3 regions of the Acinetobacter sp. 1125_18A genome follow, and region 1 is predicted to be linked to each of the others. Evidence: predicted binding sites of a transcription regulator. Region 1 holds the regulator's gene; each other region holds the start of a gene.
What was found. Region 1 encodes PhoB, which activates phosphate uptake and scavenging genes when phosphate is short. Its sites were predicted from a motif close to TGTCATNAANCTGTCATAA; they were not measured.
Positions count from the first base shown of each region.

Region 2: a site for PhoB is predicted at 4,434-4,452, ahead of FY049_RS04140 (inorganic phosphate transporter). Genes of this name have one in related genera too.
Region 3: a site for PhoB is predicted at 5,542-5,560, ahead of FY049_RS16920 (porin). Genes of this name have one in related genera too.

Region 1 is NZ_VTDG01000009.1:87,648-95,719, forward strand. It holds gene FY049_RS15820 (methionine aminotransferase) at 1-656, shown strand, start outside; gene FY049_RS15825 (MATE family efflux transporter) at 784-2,151, shown strand; gene FY049_RS15830 (SDR family NAD(P)-dependent oxidoreductase) at 2,247-3,092, opposite strand; gene FY049_RS15835 (TetR/AcrR family transcriptional regulator) at 3,305-3,979, shown strand; gene phoB (phosphate regulon transcriptional regulator PhoB) at 4,253-4,963, shown strand; gene phoR (phosphate regulon sensor histidine kinase PhoR) at 4,989-6,347, shown strand; gene FY049_RS15850 (hypothetical protein) at 6,375-6,806, shown strand; gene asd (archaetidylserine decarboxylase) at 6,858-7,709, opposite strand; gene FY049_RS15860 (sulfurtransferase) at 7,706-8,072, opposite strand, start outside.
Region 2 is NZ_VTDG01000002.1:256,189-264,260, reverse strand. It holds gene FY049_RS04145 (YadA-like family protein) at 1-3,844, shown strand, start outside; gene FY049_RS04140 (inorganic phosphate transporter) at 4,498-6,120, shown strand; gene FY049_RS04135 (capsule assembly Wzi family protein) at 6,320-7,792, shown strand.
Region 3 is NZ_VTDG01000011.1:2,468-10,539, reverse strand. It holds gene recR (recombination mediator RecR) at 322-918, opposite strand; gene FY049_RS16950 (YbaB/EbfC family nucleoid-associated protein) at 929-1,258, opposite strand; gene FY049_RS16945 (O-succinylhomoserine sulfhydrylase) at 1,371-2,558, opposite strand; gene FY049_RS16940 (alpha/beta fold hydrolase) at 2,700-3,791, shown strand; gene FY049_RS16935 (NAD(P)-dependent oxidoreductase) at 3,801-4,673, shown strand; gene FY049_RS16930 (YARHG domain-containing protein) at 4,755-5,021, shown strand; gene FY049_RS16925 (HIT family protein) at 5,050-5,466, shown strand; gene FY049_RS16920 (porin) at 5,688-6,794, shown strand; gene FY049_RS16915 (DUF4256 domain-containing protein) at 7,136-7,699, opposite strand.

The DNA.
Region 1 (8,072 bases):
CCCCGCACAATCCAACTGGGGCGATTTGGTCTAAACAAGACTGGCTAAATTTAATTGAACTGATTCAAGATAAAAATATTATTGTGCTTTCAGACGAAGTCTATGAACATCTAATTTTTGACGGCGAAAAACATTATTCGGCATTATCATTTCCAGAACTTAGAGATCGTAGTTTTGTGGTGGGCTCTTTTGGTAAGACCTTTCATGTGACAGGTTGGAAAACAGGTTATTGCATTGCGACACCAGAGCTTATGAAAGTATTTCGTCAAATTTATCAATTTGCCAACTTCTGTGGGGTAACCCCCGTACAAATGGCGCTTGCCAATTTTATGCAACAACATCCTGAACATATTGACGGGCTATCAAGCTTTTATCAGCAAAAGCGTGACCTATTTATTTCAGGTATTGCGGATTCAAAATTTAGTTTAATTCCCTCTCAAGGCACATTCTTTCAAAATGTTGACTACAGCCAAATTCGCCCAGATTTAAATGATGTAGAGATGTGTAAATTCTTAGCGGAAGAACATAAAATTGTGGCGATTCCAGTTTCTGTTTTTTATAAGCAAGCCCCTAAAAACTTACGTTTAGTGCGTTTTTGTTTTGCTAAAAAGGAGCAAACTTTGATTCAGGCCTGTGAAATTTTAAATCAAATTTAATCCCAACCCATACAGATCATCTCTGTAAAATTAAAGCCTGAGTTACTCAAATACTCAGGCTTTTTACCCAGCGTTTGTTATATTATCAATAAGATAAAGACACTCGAAATAGACAGTAGAATAAAAGATGCCAGCTCGTCCCGATATGCTTCACCAACCCAAATTCTGGAAGGTTTTTTTAATCTTCCTTGGCCCACTGATTCTAACCAATATTCTGCAAAATCTGTCTGGAACAATTAATACCATTTTTGTTGGACAGATGCTCGGTGTAGAAGCGATTGCTGCAATTTCGGTATTTTTCCCGATTCTATTTTTATTGCTGGCTTTTGTGATTGGTCTATCTACAGGTGCAACTGTGCTGGTTGGGCAAGCGTGGGGCGCCAAAGATATCGAAAAAGTGCGTACCATTGTTGGTGCATTGTTATTTATGACCCTGATTGGTGGATCAATCATTGCCTTTTTAGGGGTGTTTTTTGCCAAAGAAATTCTATTACTTTTGGGTATAGATCCCAAAATCATGCATCTTGCACTGCCCTATGTTCAATGGATGTTAATGAGTAGCCCTTTTCTATTCATCTACATCACCTACACCTCTATTTTACGGGGTGTGGGTGACAGTACTACACCCTTGATGGCATCAAGTCTGACGATCATTGTGGGTGTGATTGTAACCCCAGCCTTGATTGGCGGTTATTTTGGTCTACCTAAGCTTGGTATTATTGCTCCAGCGATTGCCAGTGGCTTAGGCTTTATTTCGACCTTAACTTTTCTCTATATCTATTTGAATAAAAAAGATCATGCTTTAAGACCAGATTCAGCGTTAATCCAACATATCCGCTATCACCCACAATTTAGTCGCAGTATTTTGCGCTTGGGTGTGCCGACAGGTATTCAAATGGTGACCAACTCGGTCGCAGGTCTGGTGGTGATTGGACTGGTTAACCAACATGGTGCACATGCAACAGCGGCCTATGGTGCAGTCAACCAAGTGCTCAACTATATCCAATTCCCTGCATTGTCGATTGCCATTGCGGGTTCCATCTTTGCCGCTCAAGCGATTGGTGCTGGGAAATCTGAGCTGTTGGCAAAAGTGACGCGAACGGCGCTGCTGAGTAATATTGTGATTACAGGTTCATTGGTACTCTTGGCCTATATTTGTTCAAAATATTTGATGGCGTTGTTTATTACAGATCCATCAGTGATTGAATTGGGGCAACAATTACTATTTATCGTGTTGTGGTCGATTATATTCTTTGGTGCAAGTGCAATTTTTGCCTCAATCATGCGGGCCAGCGGAACCGTGACTGTTCCTATGATTTTTAATATTTTATCCATCCTGCTCATTGAAGTTCCATGTGCTTATTTATTTAGTCAGTGGTTTGGTTTACAAGGCATTTGGTATGCGCTTGCACTGACCTTTTTCAGTCTATGCCTTATGCAAGGTTTGTATTATCAATTTGTTTGGAAAAAGAAAACCATTGAGATTTTAATTTAAATGAATGGATATTGAGTTCTAATTCAACAGATTATTTCACAATATCTAAAATGAAAAAACCGTCAGCTTGACGGTTTTTTCATTTTATAAATCAATTATTTTGGTTCTAGCTTTTTACTAAACTTGGTCGCAAAACCTGTAATTTTTTGATATCCAGTCGGTAAAATACGCTGAATTAAATCTAAGGTTTTTGCATCATTTCCAATAAGCAAACGACGTTTGTCTTTCAGTACAGCATCCAACATTTGTTGAGCAGCATCTTCTGGTGGCATACGTAATAGTTTATTAAATGCTTTAGCTGATTTCTCAGGGTTCATTCCTAAAGAACGTAAGCTGTCATTCATACGTGCATCATTTGCAATATTGGTACGAATGCCGCCTGGATGAACACATAGCGCTGATACACCACACTTTTCGATATCTAATTCTTGACGTAATGATTCAGTAAAACCACGTACCGCAAATTTAGATGCATTATATGCAGACTGAGTCGGTTGCGCGGTTAAACCAAACAAGCTCGAAATGTTGATGATATGCCCATCACCTGTTTTTTTGATATAAGGCAAAAATTCTTTTGTTCCGTATACAACGCCCCAGAAATTGATATCCATAATCCATTCTAGTTCGTCATAAGATGCACCTTCTACCGTAGAACCTAAAGCCACACCAGCATTGTTAAAAATCATGTTTACAGAACCATGATTTTGCACCGTATCCGCAGCCCAAGCTCGCATTTCTTCAACTTTGGCAACATTCACTTTCTTTGAGGTCACACGAACATTATACGGTTTGACCAGTTCAACGGTTTCAGCTAAACCTTTTTCATTCACATCACTAATGGATAAATGACAACCTGCTTTTGCCAATAAAATAGCAAGTTGTTGTCCCATACCAGAGCCAGCACCAGTAATTGCAGCGACTTTGTTTTTAAAATTTTTCATTGTCTATCCTTTTTTAAACCCGCACAAAGCATTCAGAGTGATGTGCAGCTCACTTGCTCAATATAATTTTGACAATCATTATTGTCAATATTATATTATGATTTAGTCGATGTTTTTTTATACAAAAATTCTAGAATAGGTTTCAATGGCTTTTATTGCTAAAATAAGCGCTTCTTTGTGACAATCAAATATGACACGAGTAATTTTTTACAATGAATGAGCCACTTTCCACTGAAAAGAAAACTATAAATAAAGCAGCCAAAGAGCGTCAATTTAAAGGCATGTCCTTATCTGAGCGGAAACTTGCACGTCGAGAAAAGTTGATCGAAGCAGGGATTGAAGCTTATGGTACGCATGGCTTTTTTTCTGTCACCGTCAAAGATATTTGTAATGAAGCCAAGCTGACTGAACGTTATTTTTATGAGTCCTTCAAAAAAAGTGAAGAACTGTTCCAAGTCATCTTTCTACAACTGATCGAACAATTACAGCAAACCGTGATGCAAGGGGTTATGCAAGCAGCACCTGATCCTAAAAACATGATCCGTGGTGGCTTAACTGCAATCTTTACCATGTTAAAAAATGATCCACGTGTGGCGCGTATTATTTATATCGATGCCATGCTGGTTCAAGAACTGCATAATCATGCCACGATCCATGAAACGATGGGCCGTTTTGACCGATTAATTCACTCCTTTGTCACCCTGATGATGCCGCATATTAAACGCAGTGAACAAGAAATTTCCTTGGTTGCCACAGGTTTAAATGGCTATGTAACTCAAATTGCGGTGCGCTGGGTCATGGGTGGATTTAAACAATCGCTTGAAGAAATTGTCTCAGCATGTGAAATTGTATTTATATCGCTGATTGATTCATTTTCATCTAAATAAGCTTTTTAGCCTGCACAATCCTGTCATAAAATTGTCATAAAACTGTCAAATAGCGTATTTTTATGTTCAGTTTAAATAAATTTCTTTTCTCAAAATGGAACATTTATTTAAAAATGTCATGGATTATTCATCATATCGACGATTATTTGTCACATTTTTTTGCAAAAATTCGTCAACATCTTCTTTTTGCAATGATACTGTCATAATTAATCTTTGTAATAAGCCTGTCATAAATAAAAGACGGTACACCGTTCATACATAGGATATTGCGTTGTGAAAGATGACTATATATTAATCGTCGATGACGAACTTCCGATTCGAGAAATGATTCATACCTCATTGGATATGGCAGGTTTTCAATGCCTGCAAGCTGAAGATGCAAAACAAGCCCATCAAATGATTGTTGACCAACGACCGTCTTTGATTTTACTCGATTGGATGATGCCTGGCGGTGTGAGCGGTGTAGACTTATGTCGTCGCTTAAAACGTGATGAAAACTTGGCAGAAATTCCAGTCATCATGTTGACAGCACGTGGCGAAGAAGATCATAAAGTTCAAGGCCTTGATGCTGGTGCAGACGACTATATGACCAAACCATTCTCTACCCGTGAATTGGTTTCGCGTATCAAAGCTGTCCTTCGTCGTGCCAATGCACTCAGTGGCGAAAAAACCATTGATGCCAATGGATTAATACTTGATCCAGTGAGCCAACGCGTCAGTTTTAGTGATAATATTTTAGAAATGGGTCCAACAGAATACCGCTTATTGGCATTCTTTATGACACATCCTGAACGTGCTTATACACGTGCCCAGTTACTTGATCAAGTCTGGGGTGGTAACGTGTATATTGAAGACCGTACCATAGATGTACACATCCGCCGCTTACGTAAAGTGCTTGAACCTTATGGTGCTGATCGCTACGTACAAACTGTACGTGGAACGGGTTATCGCTTCTCTACCCGTGCAGATGTTGCTTTAGGTTAAGCATTCTCAAGGTAAATAAATTTCTATGTATGAACCCTACCCCGTCCCAGATCTTGCACGAGAACATAAAAAATTCCGTTACAGTAGCTTGTGGGAATTTGCAAAACAAGATTTACGCCTGCTTGGTTTTTTACTCATCATTGGCGGATTTATTGGTTTAGGGATAGGGTATTTTTGGATTTGTATTTCCATCGGTTTTGCTGTTTTTTTTCTGTTTCAATTACGCTCTTTATACTTGGTCAATGAGTGGATTTCGAATCGTCCTTACGACTCTCCACCCAATCTAGAAGGTATCTGGGGTGCGCTGCTTTTTAATGTTTATCGTGCACAACGCCAAGAACGGGTTGTTCAAGCTGAAATGGTCGGATTGATTGATCGGGCGCAATCCTCACTGATAGCTTTAGCAGAAGCTGTTGTTTTAACGGATGAATTACATCAAATTGAATGGTGGAATCCTGCTGCGGAAAGACTGTTAGGCATTCAACCGCTAGATCGTGGTCGTAATATCTTGACCATTATCCGCCAGCCGAGCTTTATTGAATATTTTAATAATATCGACCAATCTCCAGATGGCATTAAAATAAAATCTTCGGTTTATGAAGAGCATTATGTACAGATTAAACTAACACGTTTTGGCAGTGAGAGCCGTTTGCTCGTTGCTTACGATGTCACACGTGTACATAATCTGGAACAAATGCGCAAAGACTTTGTCGACAATATTTCACATGAACTTCGTACCCCGCTGACTGTACTCAGTGGTTATATCGAAACCTTTACCGACCAAGAAGATTTAAATCCGCGCTGGAAACGTGCCTTTGAACAAATGCAATCGCAAACACGGCGTATGAATGCGTTGGTCAATGACTTACTCTTGCTTTCACGTTTGGAAGGCAATAAACAGGTCGCAAAAAATCAAATCATCGATATGCCGAATTTGATGAATCAGCTTTTTGATGATGCACAAGCCTACAATGTCGATTATGGCCATACTTTAAATTTAGATATCGACAGTCATTGTGACTTAATTGGTTCTGATGCAGAGCTTGCCAGTGCGTTTAGTAATTTAATCACCAATGCGATTAAATACACCCCTAAAGGTGGCACTGTTACAATCGGCTGGCATGATGACAGTGAACATGGTTATTTCACTGTTGAAGATACCGGGATCGGGATTGATCCAAAACATATTCCGCGTTTAACCGAACGCTTTTATCGCGTAGACAGCGCACGAAGCCGCCAAACGGGTGGAACAGGTTTAGGGCTTGCCATTGTGAAGCATGTTTTAATGCAACATAATGCGTATTTAGAAATTGATTCTAAAGAAAATCGGGGGTCTATTTTTAGAGTGGTTTTCCCCAAAGAGCGCCTTGATTTTGCAGGTTAATATTTGATTTTTTTTTGATTAATTCGAATGAAACTATTTCTAGATTGTGAATTTAATGGCTTTGGTGGTGAATTAATTTCGCTGGCATTGGTTGACGAGAATAATCAACATTTTTATGAAGTTTTAGAATGTGCTGACCCAATTACTTGGGTTAAAGACCATGTCATGCCTCGTTTAAATCAAAAACCGATTTCATTAGCGCAATTTCAAAGTCGCTTACAGGTTTATTTATCTCAATATACAAGTCTTGAAATTGTGGCAGATTGGCCAGAAGACTTTGCCTTGTTTACCCGTAGTCTGGTACTTTCTGCAGGAAAATGTATCCGAACACCTCCGCTGACCATGCAGTTATGGATGCAGGATCCAATCGAAACCCATGTCCCCTCTGAAAATCCACACAATGCCTTAGCAGATGCACAGGCTTTAAAGCTGTCTTATTTCAATGCCATAAGGGTTTAGACTCGGTGACTTTCTACAACAGAAAGTGCACCTCATCATAGAACACGCAAATTAAACGGTATGCCCTAAAGCTTCGCCCATCACCACAATAGAATTGGCTTTAAACTGTTCATCCCAAGTGATTTTATTCTGTTCAAACAATACAACTGCGGTTGAACCTAAATAAAAACGTCCAAGCTCAGCACCCTTTTCTAAGGCTAAATCATGCTGGTTTAACTCTAAACGCCCTGTTGGTTTTACTTTGCCAGTCGCCACAGTTTCAATTCCTGCAACGATCATTGCACCCACGAGAACAACCGCCATACGTCCTAATTCGGTATCAAACAAACATACCATACGCTCATTACGTGCAAATAAACCTGGGATATTCTCTGCTGTAGTTTGGTTTACAGAAAATAACTCACCAGGGATATACAAGGTTTCGGTCAACGTTCCTGCAAATGGCATATGGACACGGTGATAATCACGTGGTGACAAATAAACCGTGGCAAATTCACCATTGATAAATGGTGCAGCCAATTGCGGATCGCCAATCAGTTTGTCTACAGAAAAACTTTGGCCTTTGGCCTGAAAGACATCACCATCTTTAATTTTACCCAACTGAGAAATTGCACCATCTGCTGGAGAAACAATACTGGTCTGATCTGCGTCAATTTCTCGAACACCGTCTTTTAAGGCACGGGTAAAAAATTCATTGAATGATTTATATTTTAAAGCATCACTTTGCTCAGCAATAGAAAGGTCTATCCCGTACTGTGCTTTAAATGCTTGAATCGCTAAATTTTTAACAATTGGATTTTCACTGGCTGCAACTTTACCAACAACACGGCTGAGTTGCTGTTGCGGAATGACTTTTTGTGCTTGGATAAAAATTTGTTTTTTTAACGTTGATGTAAGACTCACGCAGGTGATTCTCCAGTAATAATTGGACTATCGAGGCGATTGCCCCACTCGCTCCACGCACCATCATAGGCTTGAATATTCCAATCCAATAACCGACCCAAGATATAAGCCAGACCAGAACGATGATGTGACTGACAGTACACCACCACAGGCTGGTCAAATTGAAAGCCTAATTGTTCTAGACGTTGTTGCGTGCGTTCTAGAGGATGCAATTTTAAATGATTTTGACGATTAATTGCAGTACTCCATTCAAAATGTTGTGCACTTGGAATGTGACCGCCGCGTCGCGCTGCTAAACGCTGTCCCGTATATTCTTCTGAAGTTCGACAATCCCAAACTTGAATCGCTTGCTGTTCAACCTTT
Region 2 (8,072 bases), on a different contig from region 1:
TGGCGTAGTGAGTGTAGGTAACGTCGGTGGTGAACGTCAAATTATCAATGATGCTGCTGGTGAAGTCAGCGCAAGCAGTACAGATGCAGTGAACGGTTCGCAGTTATATGCAACCCATAAAGCCATTGCTGATAGTCAAACCCATTATGTCAGTATCAACGATAGTGGTACTCAAGGGGGGAATTATAATAATGATGGGGCGACTGGTAAAAATGCTTTAGCTGTAGGCGTAGGCGCTAAGGCTGTTGGAGAAAATGATATTGCCATTGGTTTAAAGGCAGGCACTAACAATGATGGTGGCTGGAATACCAGTGTTGGATCGAACAGTGGACAAAATATTAACGGCCAAAAAAATACAGCTTTAGGTGTTGGCGCTGGTCATGATGTCAGGGGAAATAACAACACAGTATTGGGTGTGGATGCGGGTATAACTGTTACTGGTGATAGCAATCTTGCTGTGGGTGATTTTGCTGGAGCGAAGGTAAGAGGAAGTGGTAACACCGCTTTGGGTAAGATGTCGGGTTTTATAGTAACTGGTACCGCAAATACTGCGACTGGCCAAGAGTCAGGCCGTAATGTCGAGGGGCATAATAATTCCGCTTTTGGTGTGAAGTCAGGTAATAATGTCCAAGGGGATAGCAATCTTGCTCTCGGTGATTCAGCAGGTGAAAACGTTACGGGTAATCGTAATGTCGCCTTGGGGCGAGCAGCGGGTCAGGGACTAAATAATGTAGATGATGCAACTAGTCTAGGAAGTGGGGCAAAGGCAGCTGTTCGTAACAGTGTTGCCTTAGGTGCAAATAGTGAGGCGATCCGTGATGTAAACAGTGAAGTTGCCTATGTACCCTTAGGTACAACGATTGTTGCAGCTAAGGCGGCAGGTGGTGAAGTATCAGTGGGTGCGGTTGGAAAAGAACGCCGTATTAGCAATGTTGCTGCGGCGAGCCAAGATACTGATGCAGTAAACCTATCACAACTTAAAGCAGTTCAGGCTGCAACAACTACCCATTATGTCAGTATCAACGATGGTGGTACTCAAGGGGGGAATTATAATAATGATGGAGCTGCTGCAAGTGGTTCAGTGGCAATTGGAGTAGATTCGAGTAGCTTTGGTACTTCGGGTGTTGCAATAGGTCACAATGCAGATGTAAGCGGTTTACAAGGTATCGCTATTGGTAACAATGCTCAGGCTGGTTACCAAAGTATAGCATTAGGTTTTGATACTGTAGCTACAGCTTTTAATAGTATGGCACTCGGTAATCGAGCAATTGCCTATACTGATGGTACAACTTTGGGGCAAGGTACTTATGCTAATAAATTAGCCACAGCAATGGGCAATGGTGCATTGGCAGTCGGTCAGGAAAGTTCAGCTTATGGTTATAGTGCCCTAGCAGGTACAGACTCATTCAATCAGCCTTCAGCAGGCACAGATCCAGACACAATTGGTAAAGCATATGCCACAGCTATGGGATCCAGAGCCAAAGCTAGTGCTCAAGGTTCTACAGCAGTAGGCGCTGGAAGTGTGGCTGAAGTTGATAATGGCATTGCTCTTGGAACAAATTCAGTAGCAAATACAGGAGCTGGTGTTGCAGGTTATGTGCCGATCAGTGCAAATCAGCCACAAAAAGATGCAATAAATGCAACTCAATCTACATTGGGTGCAGTCAGCGTAGGTAGTGTGGGTAATACACGTCAAATCACAAATGTAGCCGCTGGTACGATAGATAGTGATGCTGTAAATGTAGCACAACTTAAAGCAGTTCAGGCTGCGACAACTACACATTATTTCAGTGTTAATGATGAGGGTATTCAAGGTAACAATTATAACAATGATGGGGCGACTGGTAAAAATGCTTTAGCTGCAGGCCGCGCTTTAGCAGGTGGTGAATCCTCAGTTGCTATTGGAGATGGTACATCTGCGAAAGCCGATTTTTCTACCGCAGTGGGCTTTTTGAATACTGTAACTGGTAAAAACTCTATAGCGATTGGTGCAAGTAATAACGTTGCTCAAGAGAATACTCAAGTCCTCGGTAATAATGTCACAACGACTCAAGCCAACAGTGTGGTCTTAGGTAACGCATCCACAGATCGTGCAGCAACTGCTGTAGATAAAGTCAGCATTAATGGCGAGGACTATAACTTTGCTGGTGTAGGATCAACAGCCAATGGCGTTGTCAGTGTCGGTAAAGTCGGTGGTGAACGTCAAATCATCAATGTAGCTGCAGGTGAAATTAGTGCAAGCAGTACAGATGCCATTAACGGTTCACAATTACATGCGACAAACCAAGCGGTTGAAAAGCTATATGCAGGTGCCGGGGATACGACCCACTATGTAAGTGTCAATGATAAGGGTATAAAACAAGGTAATTATAACAATGATGGTGCAAGTGGTGCGCTTGCTGTAGCCGTAGGTGTTAGTGCAAGTGCAAAAGGAGATGGTGCTACTGCGCTTGGCCTTAATTCATCAGCCAAGAGTAAAGATGCAGTTGCGATTGGAACGGATACGCGTGCCGAGCTGGAAGGTAGTGTTGCTCTTGGTAAAGGCTCAGTTGCAAATACTGAGGCGGGTATCGCTGGCTTTGATCCATTGACAGGGTTTGGTTCTACCAATACTGGTAGTACATGGCGAAGTAGTGCAGCGGCATTTTCCGTGGGAGATGTTTCAAGGGGTATCACTCGTCAAATTACTGGTGTAGCAGCGGGTACAGCAGATACAGATGCGGTCAATGTTGCACAATTAAAGGCTGCAATATCTAAAACCAATGAAGCTAAAGGTTCTACAGAAACTGTAAGTGCAGGTAAAAATACTGAAGTAACAAAAACCACTCAGGCTGATGGCTCAACTGATTATCAAGTTGCAACCAAAGATGATGTAAGTTTTGATTCGGTAACAGTGGGCAATATTAAAGCTGATTCACAAAGCAATACCATCAGTGGTTTGGCTGATGGTAAGGTGAGTGCTGATTCTGATCAAGCCATTAATGGTAGTCAATTGCATGACACCGCTGAAAGTGTTGCAAATGCATTGGGTGGAAATGCAAAAGTTAATCCAGATGGAACGATCAAAACCAGTAATATTGGAAATACAGGTAAAGACAATGTGCATGATGCAATTGCTTCAATACATGGACAGGTTGCTGGTGCCAAAACCAGCGTGTCTGCAGGTAAGAACACTGTTGTAAACAGTAGTACCAATGCGGATGGTTCAAATAACTATCAAGTGGCTTTGGCAGAGGATATTCAGTTAAATTCTGTTACTGCGAATCAAGTCACAGCAAAGCAAGTTACAGCGAATAAGGTAAATGTGGGTAAAGTCACGATTGATGGGACAACAAATAAAGTTAGCGGTTTAGCAAATGGTGAAATTACCTCAAGCTCTACTGATGCCATTAACGGTTCACAATTACACCAAACCAATAGCAGTGTGGCGCAACATCTAGGTGGCGGTTCCACACTGAACAAAGATGGTTCGATTGGTGCACCTACCTACAATGTCGCAGGCGGAACCTTCCATAATGTAGGGGATGCCTTGGGCGCTATAGATACTCGGGTAAGTAATCTGGAACAAGCTTTCTATGACACCAATAAAAACATGGATGACTTGCGTAACGATACTTTTGCAGGTATCGCAGGTGCGATGGCGGTAGGTAACTTACCACAACCTACTGAAGCGGGTATGAGTATGGTTAGTGCAGGTGTCTCGGGTTACCGAGGGGAAACTGCAGTGGCGATCGGGGTGAGTGCGATTACAGACAGTAATAAGATCGTTTGGAAAATGGGTGCTTCTGCTGACAGCCGTAGCAATATTGGTGGTGCAGTGTCTATGGGCTATCAGTGGAAATAGTTTTAATTAAACATAAGTATTAACTTTATATTCAAGATCGACTTTCAGGATGATCTTCAACAAAAAACTCAGTGTTTGCAGAATGCTGAGTTTTTTATGCACATTAGAAATTGAAAAGTAAACGATTGCTTGATCTGTTAGAGCAAGCTGTTAAAAAGTGTGTAAAACATTGCTTGGATGATCTCTTTATTTTTTGCACATTATTTGTCTAACATATGCAATTCAAGATGATTTGTTGATGAGGCAGAGTACTTTAGTGAAAGGAAAATTGTTGGCCTTAAACTTGCATAGATTCGGTAAACGGAATTTATTGGAACATATATAAAAATAAACTTAAAAGCATGTTTGTTTTTTCATCAATTTGTCATAAATTTCATGAAAAATAGGCATACCAAATGATAAATAGTTCAAATTGGTCTGAAATATTACAAATATTATTTCAGCCTGAAATATAATATTTTGCTCAAGTTGTATTGATTTTATTGGTGTAAGATACTAATTATAAATAATAAAAATATTAATTTTGTCGCTTGTGTAGCGAAACACTGAGGTGAAATAATTATAAATTTCACTTCATATGACCTCTATTTGTCATATAATTGTCACAATTTAATTGAACAATAAGCGCATTCTAATATTCGCTAACTTTCTGCATGAATTCGAATTTACCTCCCGTCTCAGATTCTGCACAATCGTCTCAAGCTGCTAAATCGACGAATGTCCATGTACCTACACCGAAATTTTTTATGCCGGTGTTTCTGACGATCATTATTGCTACCTTGATTTATATTGGGGTGCAAGTTAGTGCAGATTTAGCACATGTTCCACCGTTAAGTCTTTATTCAGTGATCCTTTTAGCGACAGCGTTATTTATCGCTTTGGGTTTTGAGTTTGTAAATGGTTTTCATGATACAGCCAATGCTGTAGCAACCGTGATCTATACCAATGCATTGCCTGCACCTGTAGCTGTCATGTGGGCAGGCTTTTGTAACTTCCTTGGGGTAATGGTTGCCAGTGGTGCAGTTGCGTATGGAATTATTGCATTACTTCCTGTTGAACTGATCATGAATGTAGGCAGTGGCGCTGGTTTTGCTATGGTTTTTGCCATGCTGATTGCGGCGATTCTATGGAATTTAGGCACGTGGTTCTTAGGGATTCCAGCATCGAGCTCTCACACCTTGATTGGCTCAATTTTGGGTGTAGGCATCATGAACTACATTTTGAACGCTTCAACGGGTGCAAGTGGTGTAGACATGGATCAAGTGCTTAAAGTGGGTAAAGCATTACTGTTTTCTCCTTTGATTGGTTTTGCATTTGCAGCAATTGTATTTTTGATTGTTAAAAAAATATTTAAAAAACAACTTGAGTTGTTCCAACCCCCTGAAGGCAATAAACCACCACCACCTTTGATTCGTGCGATTCTGATTTTCACCTGTACAGGTGTAAGCTTTGCGCATGGTTCAAATGACGGTCAAAAAGGTATGGGCTTAATCATGCTGATTTTGATTGGTATTGTGCCTTTGGCTTATTCGTTGAATAGAGGATTAGACCAACAGCATTTACAGTCATTCTCACAATTGTCTGGTCAAACTGCGACGGCAATTTATGCACAGCATGCCGATATTCCAGATGAACAAGCGCGTGTAACCATTACTAAATTTATCCAAACCAAAGAAATGAATCCAGAAGTTGTTCCTGCATTGGCCAGTTTGACTGATCATTTGGGCGAGCGTGTTGGAAAATTTGGTGATCTAAAAGATATTCCAGAAGCAGAAGTATCTTCATTGCGTAATGATATGTACTTAAGCACCACTGCTTTTAAACGCTTGGATAAAGCGGATCAACTTCCAAAAATGGATGAAGCTCAGGGCAAAATAGTAAAAGAGTATCGCAAAAACTTAGACTCTTTCCTTCAATATATTCCAAACTGGGTAAAAGTTGCTGTGGCATTGGCACTGGGTTTAGGAACAATGGTGGGATGGAAACGTATTGTTGTAACAGTAGGTGAGCGTATTGGTAAACATCATATGACCTATGGTCAAGGGATGTCAGCTGAACTTGTGGCGATGACTACAATTGCTGCCGCAGATGGTTTTGGTTTACCAGTTTCAACCACACATGTACTCAACAGTGCAGTAGCGGGAACCATGGTTGCCAATAAAACTGGATTGAATTTTGCAACAGTCAAAACCATTCTTTCTGCATGGATTTTTACCTTACCTGCAACGATTTGTTTATCAGGCGGTTTGTTCTGGTTATTTTTAAAAGTATTTTAATTTAAAAGCTAGAGATGGCGATTGTTTTAAAAGTTGAATGATCGCTGTTGCTTGAATTTAAAAGAAAATGAGTGCACTTCGGTGCACTTTTTCATTTGCAGAATGAAATTTTAAAATATGAATAACACAATTTCACCATTGAAAAAAACTTATAAAAAAATTAAGGTGTGGCAGTAAATCAAACTTGAGAAAAATGAGCATGTATTTAAGAAAATCACTTTGTGCTGCTGTATTACTTGGAATGTCTTTACCTGTATTTGCACAGGGAATTGTATTAAATAATGAAGATCTTCGGACAGATTTAAACTGGTTAAATCAGCAAGGTGTGATTCAAATCAGTACATCGACTTGGCCAATGAGTGGGGATGAAATTCAACGTGCCTTATCTCAAGCAAAAGTTTTAAACAATACACAACAAAAAGTTATTGATTCAATTCAAAATGCACTAAAAGCAGATAATCAAACCGCAAAATTAGGTTTATTTGCAGAAACTGATCAAAAAAATATTCCTCAAGCTTTTGGGGATAGTGCAAAAGCACAATATGTGGGTTCCTTAGAATTCAATGCGGGTGGCGAAAATTGGGATGCAAAGCTTCGTGTCAATGGTGAAAAAGATCCGCAAATTGACAATGGTCAAGATGTCAATGTAGAGGGCTCGTACATCGCAGGGAAGTTATGGAATCAGTGGGTTATTGCGGGTCAAATCCCAACATATTGGGGGCCGGGACATGATGGTAGTTTGATTCGTGGTGATGCCAGCCGTCCTGTTTATGGTTTTACGGCGCAACGTGCTGAACAAAAAGCTTTTGAATCTAAATGGTTGTCTTGGATTGGCCCTTGGCAATATCAAGCATTTGCTGGGCAGTTAAATGATTATACGGCTGTGCCTGATACACGTTTAATGGGATTGCGCTTAACTGCACAACCATTGCCATATTTAGAAATCGGGGCATCACGGGCTTTCCAAATTGATGGAGAAGGTCAACCAGGAAGTGCAAAAGCTTACTGGAATGCTTTTATTGGAAAAGACAATGAGTGTGCGGATAGCACTTGTACGGGGGTGGGCAATCCATCCAACCAGCTTGCTGGATTTGATGCGCGTTTAAATCTTCAATCTTTGTTGAATGTTCCTATGAGTTTCTATGGGCAATATATTGGGGAAGATGAAGCGGGTTTACTACCCTCTAAAAAAATGTATTTAGCTGGTGCTGACTATTCCTCAAGTTTTAAAAATTTGCCGTACCAGCTTTATGTTGAATGGGCGAATACAGAAACAAATGGTGATCCATTAGGTGTTTCTTATAGTCATCATGTTTATAAAGATGGTTATTACCAACAAGGTTTCCCATTGGGGCATGCAATGGGTGGTGATGGTGAAATGATTTCTGTGGGTGGTGATATTCGTTTTGATGTGATGAATCGTTTATCTGGTCGTGCACTGTATGCCAAAGTCAACCAATCTGCTGCTCTCTTTGGTGATAAGCAAATCAACTTAGCCTTCCCAGAAAAAGACAAAATTAAAGCATTAGATTTAACTTGGACACATTATATTAAACCGACCATACCATTAAAAATTAATGGTTGGGTCAGTGATTCTGATCTACATGGCAATGATGCAGGTGCTTCTGTAGGGATTGAAATTCCTTTAGATAAAGCATTGTTCGGTCATTAAGTCCATAGTTTTCGGCTGTATATATTCAAGTTTCGGCATATACAGTTTGATAAGCTGGGACTAAGCTAAAATCGCTTTTTTAAATTTTAGAAGCGATTTTTAGTTTTAAGTTGTTGATTGAATTATTTGATATGCAGATCTTCAGTTTTTTTAAAGGCTGACTTGAAAAATGGGTGAGCTTTTTTATGTTTAGACTTGAATTTTCTCAAGTGTAAGCGTTTAACGGTCATTATTAAATGAATTACATCTATTAGGGTCTGTTGACATTTCATAAATGGCT
Region 3 (8,072 bases), on a different contig from region 1:
CAAATGAAATATGATTTTACCTTAATATATAAAATTTAAATATAATATTTTTAAACTAATTCTCCGTAAACACCTTATTTTTCAATAAAGTTTCTTGTGAATATTTATTTTATATATAGGTTTTACAACTTAATAAAAGTATATTTTAAAGTAATAAATAACATGGCTAATCATTGCTTTAGCTTGAGTTTACCTAAAAAATTTAGATTGAATGTAAATAATTTTTAAATGAGACAGAGTTTGTTAATCTTTTAATCGTTATCGCATTTGCGCTAAACATCCAAGCTCAACAAACTCTAAATGGTAGCAAGTCTAAGATCGCTATTTCATTCTCATGCGATTATGAACAGCCTGACTCAACGTATGACTATCCACATATTCCAATTCACCACCTTGTGGCACACCTTGTGCGATCCGTGTCATTTGCAAAGACAAATGTTTTGTCGCTTCTACAAGATAATGCGCAGTCGCTTGTCCTTCTACAGTTGCATTGGTGGCTAAAATTACTTCAGTAATTTTACCATCGGTTAAACGCTGCACTAAATATGGAATACCTATTTCTTCAGGACCAATACCATCTAAAGGCGACAAATGTCCACCCAATACATGATATTTGCCTCTAAAGCTACCAGACTGTTCTATTGCCATTACATCTGCAGGAGACTCAACCACACAAAGCAGCTGATCATCCCGATCATTTGAGCAACAAATATCACAGACTTCATTTTCAGTTAAAGAATGACAAACACTACACTCATGAATATAGGAAGTTGCTTCGTTTAGCGCATGCGCCAAACCAATAGCACCTTCTTTATTTTTCATGATCAGATGGAGTGCCATACGTTGAGCCGATTTCGGCCCAACACTGGGTAAGATTCGTAAAGCTTGTACGAGTTGATCAAAACGGTCGCTAAACACCTATGATTCCTTAGAACAAACCTGAAAGACCTGGTGGTAAACCCATACCTGAATTGGCTTCTTTCATCTTCGCTTCTGTAATGACTTCAGCTTGGCGAGCCGCGTCATTCATTGCTGCTGCAATCAAGTCTTCAATCATATCTGGATCGTCTTGCAACAAATCTGGACTGATTTCAATACGCTTAACAACATTACGGCAAGTCATTGTTACTTTTACCAAACCGCCACCAGCTTCAGCATTCACTTCAGTCTGGGCAAGTTGTTCTTTTGCCTTTTTAACGTTGCTTTCCATATCTTTCTGCATACGTTGCGCTTGCTGCATAAGCATATTAATGTTCATAAAATACTCCGAACAAAAGTCCTAAATTAAATCTCTGTCTTGCACTTTCATGGCTAGTTTTTTAAAAGCCTAGAAGAAAATGAAAGAAACTCTTTTACAAATTTTGCTTATCTTAAATTAAATCTAATCCATGAGAAAGGTCACGGATAATATCATCGACATCTTCTAAGCCAACAGACAAACGGATTAAACCTTCACGAATACCCGCTGCTGCTTTTGCTTCAGGAGAAAGCTTACCATGAGTCGTTGTTGCTGGATGGGTAATTGTTGACTTAGCATCACCTAAATTACCTGTAATCGAGATAAATTGTGTATGGTCAATAACTTTCCAAGCACCTTCTCGTTCACCTTTCACTTCAAAAGAAACGATTCCACCAAAACCAGTTTGTTGTTTGGCTGCTAACTCATGCCCAACATGATCTGCTAAGCCAGCAAAATAAACCTTTTCCACTTTTGGATGAGCAACCAACCACTCGGCAATTTTTTGTGCACTTTCAGAATGCGCTTTCATACGCAGTCTTAAGGTTTCTAAACCTTTCAAAAAGACCCATGCATTGAATGGACTCATAGATGGGCCAGTGGTACGAACATAACCAAATACTTCTTCAAGTAATTTGTGATTACCGACCACAGCACCACCCAGTGCACGACCTTGTCCATCTAGATATTTGGTGGCAGAGTAAATCACTAAATCTGCACCAAATTGTAATGGACGCTGCAAAATTGGTGTGCAAAAACTGTTATCAATCGCCAATAAAGCATCATTTGCATGTGCTAAATCTGATAATGCTTGAATATCTGCGACTTCAGCCAATGGATTTGAAGGTGACTCAACAAACAGTAATCGAGTTTCAGGACGTACCGCGTCTTGCCAAGCGGTTAAATCAGTTAAATCAACAAAAGTCACTGCGACATTAAATTTAGCAACATATTTTTCAAATAATGAAACTGTAGAACCAAAAACAGCACGTGAACAAATCACATGATCGCCTGCTTTTAAGAACGACATTGCAACGGCCATGATTGCAGCCATACCTGAACTTGTTGCCACAGCCCGTTCACCACCTTCTAGTGCAGCTAAACGCGTTTCAAACATTGCTACAGTTGGATTGGTAAAACGTGAATAAATATTACCTGGCTCAGCACCAGAGAATTTTGCTGCTGCTTCCGCTGCATTTTCATACACAAATGACGAAGTGAGGAAAATTGGCTCACTATGTTCACCTTCAAAACTGCGTGTATGACCTGTACGAATCGCTAAAGTATCAAGTTGGTATTCAATGTCGTCGTGCTGGCTCATTTCAACTACTCAGTCCAAAAACTGCCTTTGTAAAATATTGCCAACATTTTGAGCGCCCTATGTATTTAAGGTCAAGGTAAAATCGTAAATTATCACATACACTTCGCTTAAATCTGCATAAAAATGAGACAAACACCGCTTATGACACAAGTATCAGCTAAGTTCCAACAGCGCAAATCCAAATTGAAGAATCTAACCACACGTATCTTCAATGGTAAGTCATTGGTTTTATCTCAAAGTACCCCTTATGAAATTATTGCAGAGCATCATCAAACCAAAGTGCGTTACTACGCAGCTGCTGAAAAAAAATTTAAGGAACCTTTGGTTTTTACTGCGCCATTGTCGATCAATATGGCAATTTACGATCTCTACCCTTATCGTTCACTTATTAAATATTTTACCGAACAAGGCTATGATGTGTATTTATTGGACTGGGGAAAACTCAGTTATCAGGATCGCAATTTAAACTTTTTATATTTTATTGATGAAGCTATGCCGCTATGCATTAATAAAATCCGAGAACATGCTCAAAGTGAGCAAATTTCATTGCATGGCTGGAGCATGGCCGGCATTTTTGTATTACTTTACACGGCATTACGTCAACCCAATTATGTTAAAAACTTAATTATACTGGCCAGCCCAATTGACAGTTATGCATCGGGTGGCATCGGTAAACTTTATCAAAAAATAAATAATTTGATTATAAAGAATCAAAAACTGAAAGATACGTTATATAAAGGTGGTTTACCGAAAAAACTGATACATACCCCGGGCTTACTCAATGCCATTGGTTTTAAGATTTTAGATCCTAAGGGTTGGTATGAGGGTCATAAACAATTGTTGTTAAATCTAGACGACAAAGAGCTCTTGCATGAACACGCCACCCTTGGAAATTTTTTAAATCACATGGTGGATTACCCCGGTGGTGTCAATCAAGACATGTTATTTAATGTTTGGCTACAAAATCCACTGAAAAATGGGGCAATTCAGCTCAGTAACCATAAAATTGAACTTCGCAATATCGACTGTTCATTGATGATTGGGGCTGGAAAAAATGATCAAATGGTCACCGCAGACGCAGTTAAGCCTTTAAGCGAATTGACAAAGAGTAGTGATGTCACGTTTACTCTTATTCCTGGGGGACATTTAGGGCTAATGTCTAGTCAAAAAAGTGCAGATGAATTTTGGCCTACACTGTCCAGATGGTTAGAACAAAGATCGACAAAAATTTAAGAGATAGATATGAAGACTACAGTTGCATTTATTGGTTTAGGCGCAATGGGCTATCGTATGGCAGCACATTTACCCAAACATTTTGATACCGTATATGTGTGGAATCGAAATTTTGCAAAGGCCAAGCAACATGCAACTGAGTTTGCTACTCAAGCTGTCGAACTCGATCAAGCGGTGCAAGCTGATATTATTTTTTCATGTTTACCGACCAGCCAAGATATCGATGATTTAATCCAAGATTTAAAGATCAAAAATGGCGCGATTTGGGTCGACTGTACCAGTGGTGTACCTGATGCTGCGCGTAAACAATCTGAGTATCTTCTCAAAAATAATATTCACTTCTTGGATGCACCTGTAAGTGGTCAAACCATTGGCGCTGAAAATGCAACACTGACCTTTATGGTCGGCGGTTCCATAGAAGCGTTTCAAATTGCCCTACCTGCAATGCAGGCGATGGGTAAATTAATTAAACGTGTTGGTGATTCAGGTGCAGGCTTTGCAGTAAAAGCTATAAATAATATGATGATGGCGGTTCATTTATGTGCTGCTGCTGAAGGATTTACTACGCTGAAAGCACATGGGGTAGATTTAAATGAAGCGCTTGATTGTATCAATGCATCCAGTGGTAAAAGTGGTGTGACTGAAACTGCACTACCGCAACGTATCCTCAATCGTAGCTTTCCACTGACCTTTGCTTTACCCTTATTGGCAAAAGATACAGGTATTGCCATTGATTTAGTTCGTGATGCAAGATTATCAGCACCTATTCTTGGTTTAACACAAAGCTTAATTACCGCAGCCAATAGTCTTTCAGAGCCTGATAGCGATTTTTCTACCGCGGTAAAAATGTATGAATCATGGAGCAAAATTACATTAGATTAATTTTTCGTCATTGAATAATCACAACTAAACCTTATAATCACATTAAGTGACATGTAAATATGTCAATTTCGAGGTCGTATCATGAATAAATATGTAATTGCTACACTTTCTAGTTTATCTATTTTAGTCGCTAGTCACGCTTTTGCTGATAACACCCAAGAATGTAAAAAATTGCAAGATGATTACAATGTCATTTATGCATCAAAAGGGTTCTGTTTTAAAGATCCTGAAGCAAAAGCAAAATATAATAATGACAATTGTTATACAAGTAAGCCTAAATTTTCTGAAAAAGAGCAGCAAAAACTTGACTCTATCAAGGAACGTCAGAAAGAATTGAACTGTAAATAATCACATTCACACCTTCAAGGAAATAAACATGGCTTATGATGATCAGAATATATTTGCACGAATTTTACGTGGTGAACTTCCTGCAATTAAAGTTTATGAAGATGATCATGTGCTTGCATTTATGGATATCATGCCGCAAGCCGATGGGCATACCCTGATTATTCCGAAGACTCCAGCAGTGACATTGCTCGACTTAGATCCTGAAATTGCTGCTTATACAATCAAGATTGTGCAAAAAATAGCGCAAGCAATTGAAACAGCTTTAGATGCTCAAGGTATTGTATTAATGCAACTTTCTGGAGCTGCTGCTGGACAAACTGTACCTCATGTACACTTTCATTTGATTCCGAGCTCGGTGCATGAATTAGGTCGTCATGCTATTCAAATGGGCGATCAGGAAAAAATTAAAGGGTTTGCTGAAAAAATTAAGACTGCACTGGCTTAATTAAAAACCTTTTTAGAATCAATGGGGCTAATCAAGCCTCATTTTTTTATTCAAATTACACAAATGTTAAATTCGCGTCATTAAATTGTCATTTTTTCTTCACTGATATGTAACAAAGTTTACAGATACTGCATGCAAGTTAGTAAGTAGTGCACAAACCCACACTTACTGAATAAAAAAAGTAACTGCAAACCCATTGAACATGTTTTGGAGAAATCTCAATGAAAAAAGTGCTACTCGCTGCAGCAATCGCCACCCTTAGCATAAGCGCAGCTCAAGCAGCGCCAACATTGTATGGTAAATTCAACGTAACTTTAGATCAAATTGATAAGAATGGCTTTAAAGACGAAAGCGTAACTAAAGTAAACTCTAACGCTTCTCGTATTGGTGTTAAAGGCGAAGAGAAATTAACAGATAAATTGTCTGCTGTTTACTTGGCAGAATGGCAAATCAGTGCTGATGGTGATGGCGATGCTTTCACTAACCGTAACCGTTTCGTGGGGATTAAATCAGACGGTATCGCAACGTTAAAAGTTGGTCAGTTTGATTCATATTTCAAAAATGCTGCTGGTAACAACCAAGATATCTTCAACGATCACAACGAACTCGATATGACTGCGATTTTAGTTGGTGAAGATCGTTTAAAAAACGTGATCGGTTTTGAAACTGATAAAAAATTATTGGCTGGTTTAGCTTTCAACATCATGTTCCAGCAAGGTGAAGAATCATCTGCTTTAAAAAATGATGCTAAAGGTCAAAAAGGTAGCCGTGATAGTTTCGGAGATGGTATCTCTACATCACTTACTTATGACAACAAAGACTACGGTTTTGCTGCTGCTGTTGCAGGTAACTTCGGTGTTGCATCTAAATATAATGCATATAGCTCTGAATTAGGCAGCAACACAATCTACTCTGACGCAATCCGTGTTACAGGTTCAGTAGACTTGAAACCTGCTGGTCTTGATGGCTTAGTATTTGGTGCATTATGGCAAACAGCTCAACCAACTGATGACACAGTTGCAACCACTTCTGGTACTACAGTAACATCGTTCAAAGGCTTGAAAGAAAATGCTTATGGCATCACTGCTGCATATGCGATTCCTTCTACACCGATTAAGCTAAAAGCTGAATATATTTCTGCAACAACAGAACTAGATGGCCGTGATGATCGTAAACAAGACCTTTACGGGATTGGCGCTGATTACAACATCAATAAGCAAGCTCGTTTCTACGGTGTTGTTGGTCAACAAAAACGTGATTGGTCAACTACATCTACACCAGAGAAAAAGAAAACTGTTATTGGCTTAGGTATGGAATATAACTTCTAATCCGAACCTTTAATAAAAAACGGCAAGTGATCTTGCCGTTTTTTTTCGACTCAAAAATACAAAAACTCATTTTATAAAATTCATATTCATTAGCTGAGTAACCATCATATAAATTCAGTGCTTTTAAAAATAATGAGCATATCTTTTCATCATCTATGACAGATCTTTGGTTTAGCAACATGAATGTCATCCTTGAATAAACATACAGCTCCCCAAACCAAAATTAAAAATCATTAACTTAAATATCAATATGTAGGATATAACAGCAGTTATATCTAAACACAAAAAATACAAACAAGCTCGAGAGAATCTTAGGATTTCACGCTGTCAATTTTTAACAATTAAAGTTTGATATAGGTTCGAAACCCACGACTCGCATAATATGAGGCAGCACCATTATGATAGGTAAATGTACGCCCATAACGCTGGTCACAAAAGATCGCTCCACCTTGCTGACGTAATATCATTGGTGTTTCGACCCAGCTGGATGTTTTTAAGTCAAAATTGAATATTTGCTGTAGAGCATAATACTGTTGTTCAGTCATTAGTGCTAAGGTATGTTTATTTACCCAGTCTATCACCGTATCTTCAGGAGGATGATCTTTGCGACTGAGTAATGCCTCTCGGTCATAACACAGACTACGCCGCCCTTTTGGTGACTCAATTGCGCAATCAAAAAAATACACACCTTCTGTGTTCGGCAAAACAACCACGTCAGGCTCACCGCCACTCATTTCCATTTGTTGTAAAGCCCATAGCTTTTCTGGGCAAAGCAAAAGTTGTTTCTGGACAAAATCCCAGTTCATTTGTGCATGTCGTTCTGTATGCTGATGAAAACGCTGTGCTAAGGTTTTTAATAGGTTTTCAACTTGCAATGGACTCAATTTTTCTTGCTGTTTTAGCATTTATTTTACTGCCTGATTTTAAGCCTCTGCTAGCATAGCATTATCCACTAAGTGCAACCAAATCCACTTTTTAGACATACGGAATTGGATTGATTAAACAGTGTGGCACGGATAATTCAATAGATTTCTTTGCTTATGCAATTACTTCTATACCAATTCAACTAAAAGCTAAATATATTTTTGCAACGACAGAAAAATCGTCGTGGCGATCGTAAGTTACGGAATTAGCGCTGACTACAACATCAATAAGAAACTCGCTGCTACTCAATCGGTAGTTAAAAAAACCGAATTGGACAGTTGCATCTACAGAAAAAAACACTTATCAGCTTTGCTATGCAATATAGTTTCTAATCCAAATTTAAAAATGGTAAGA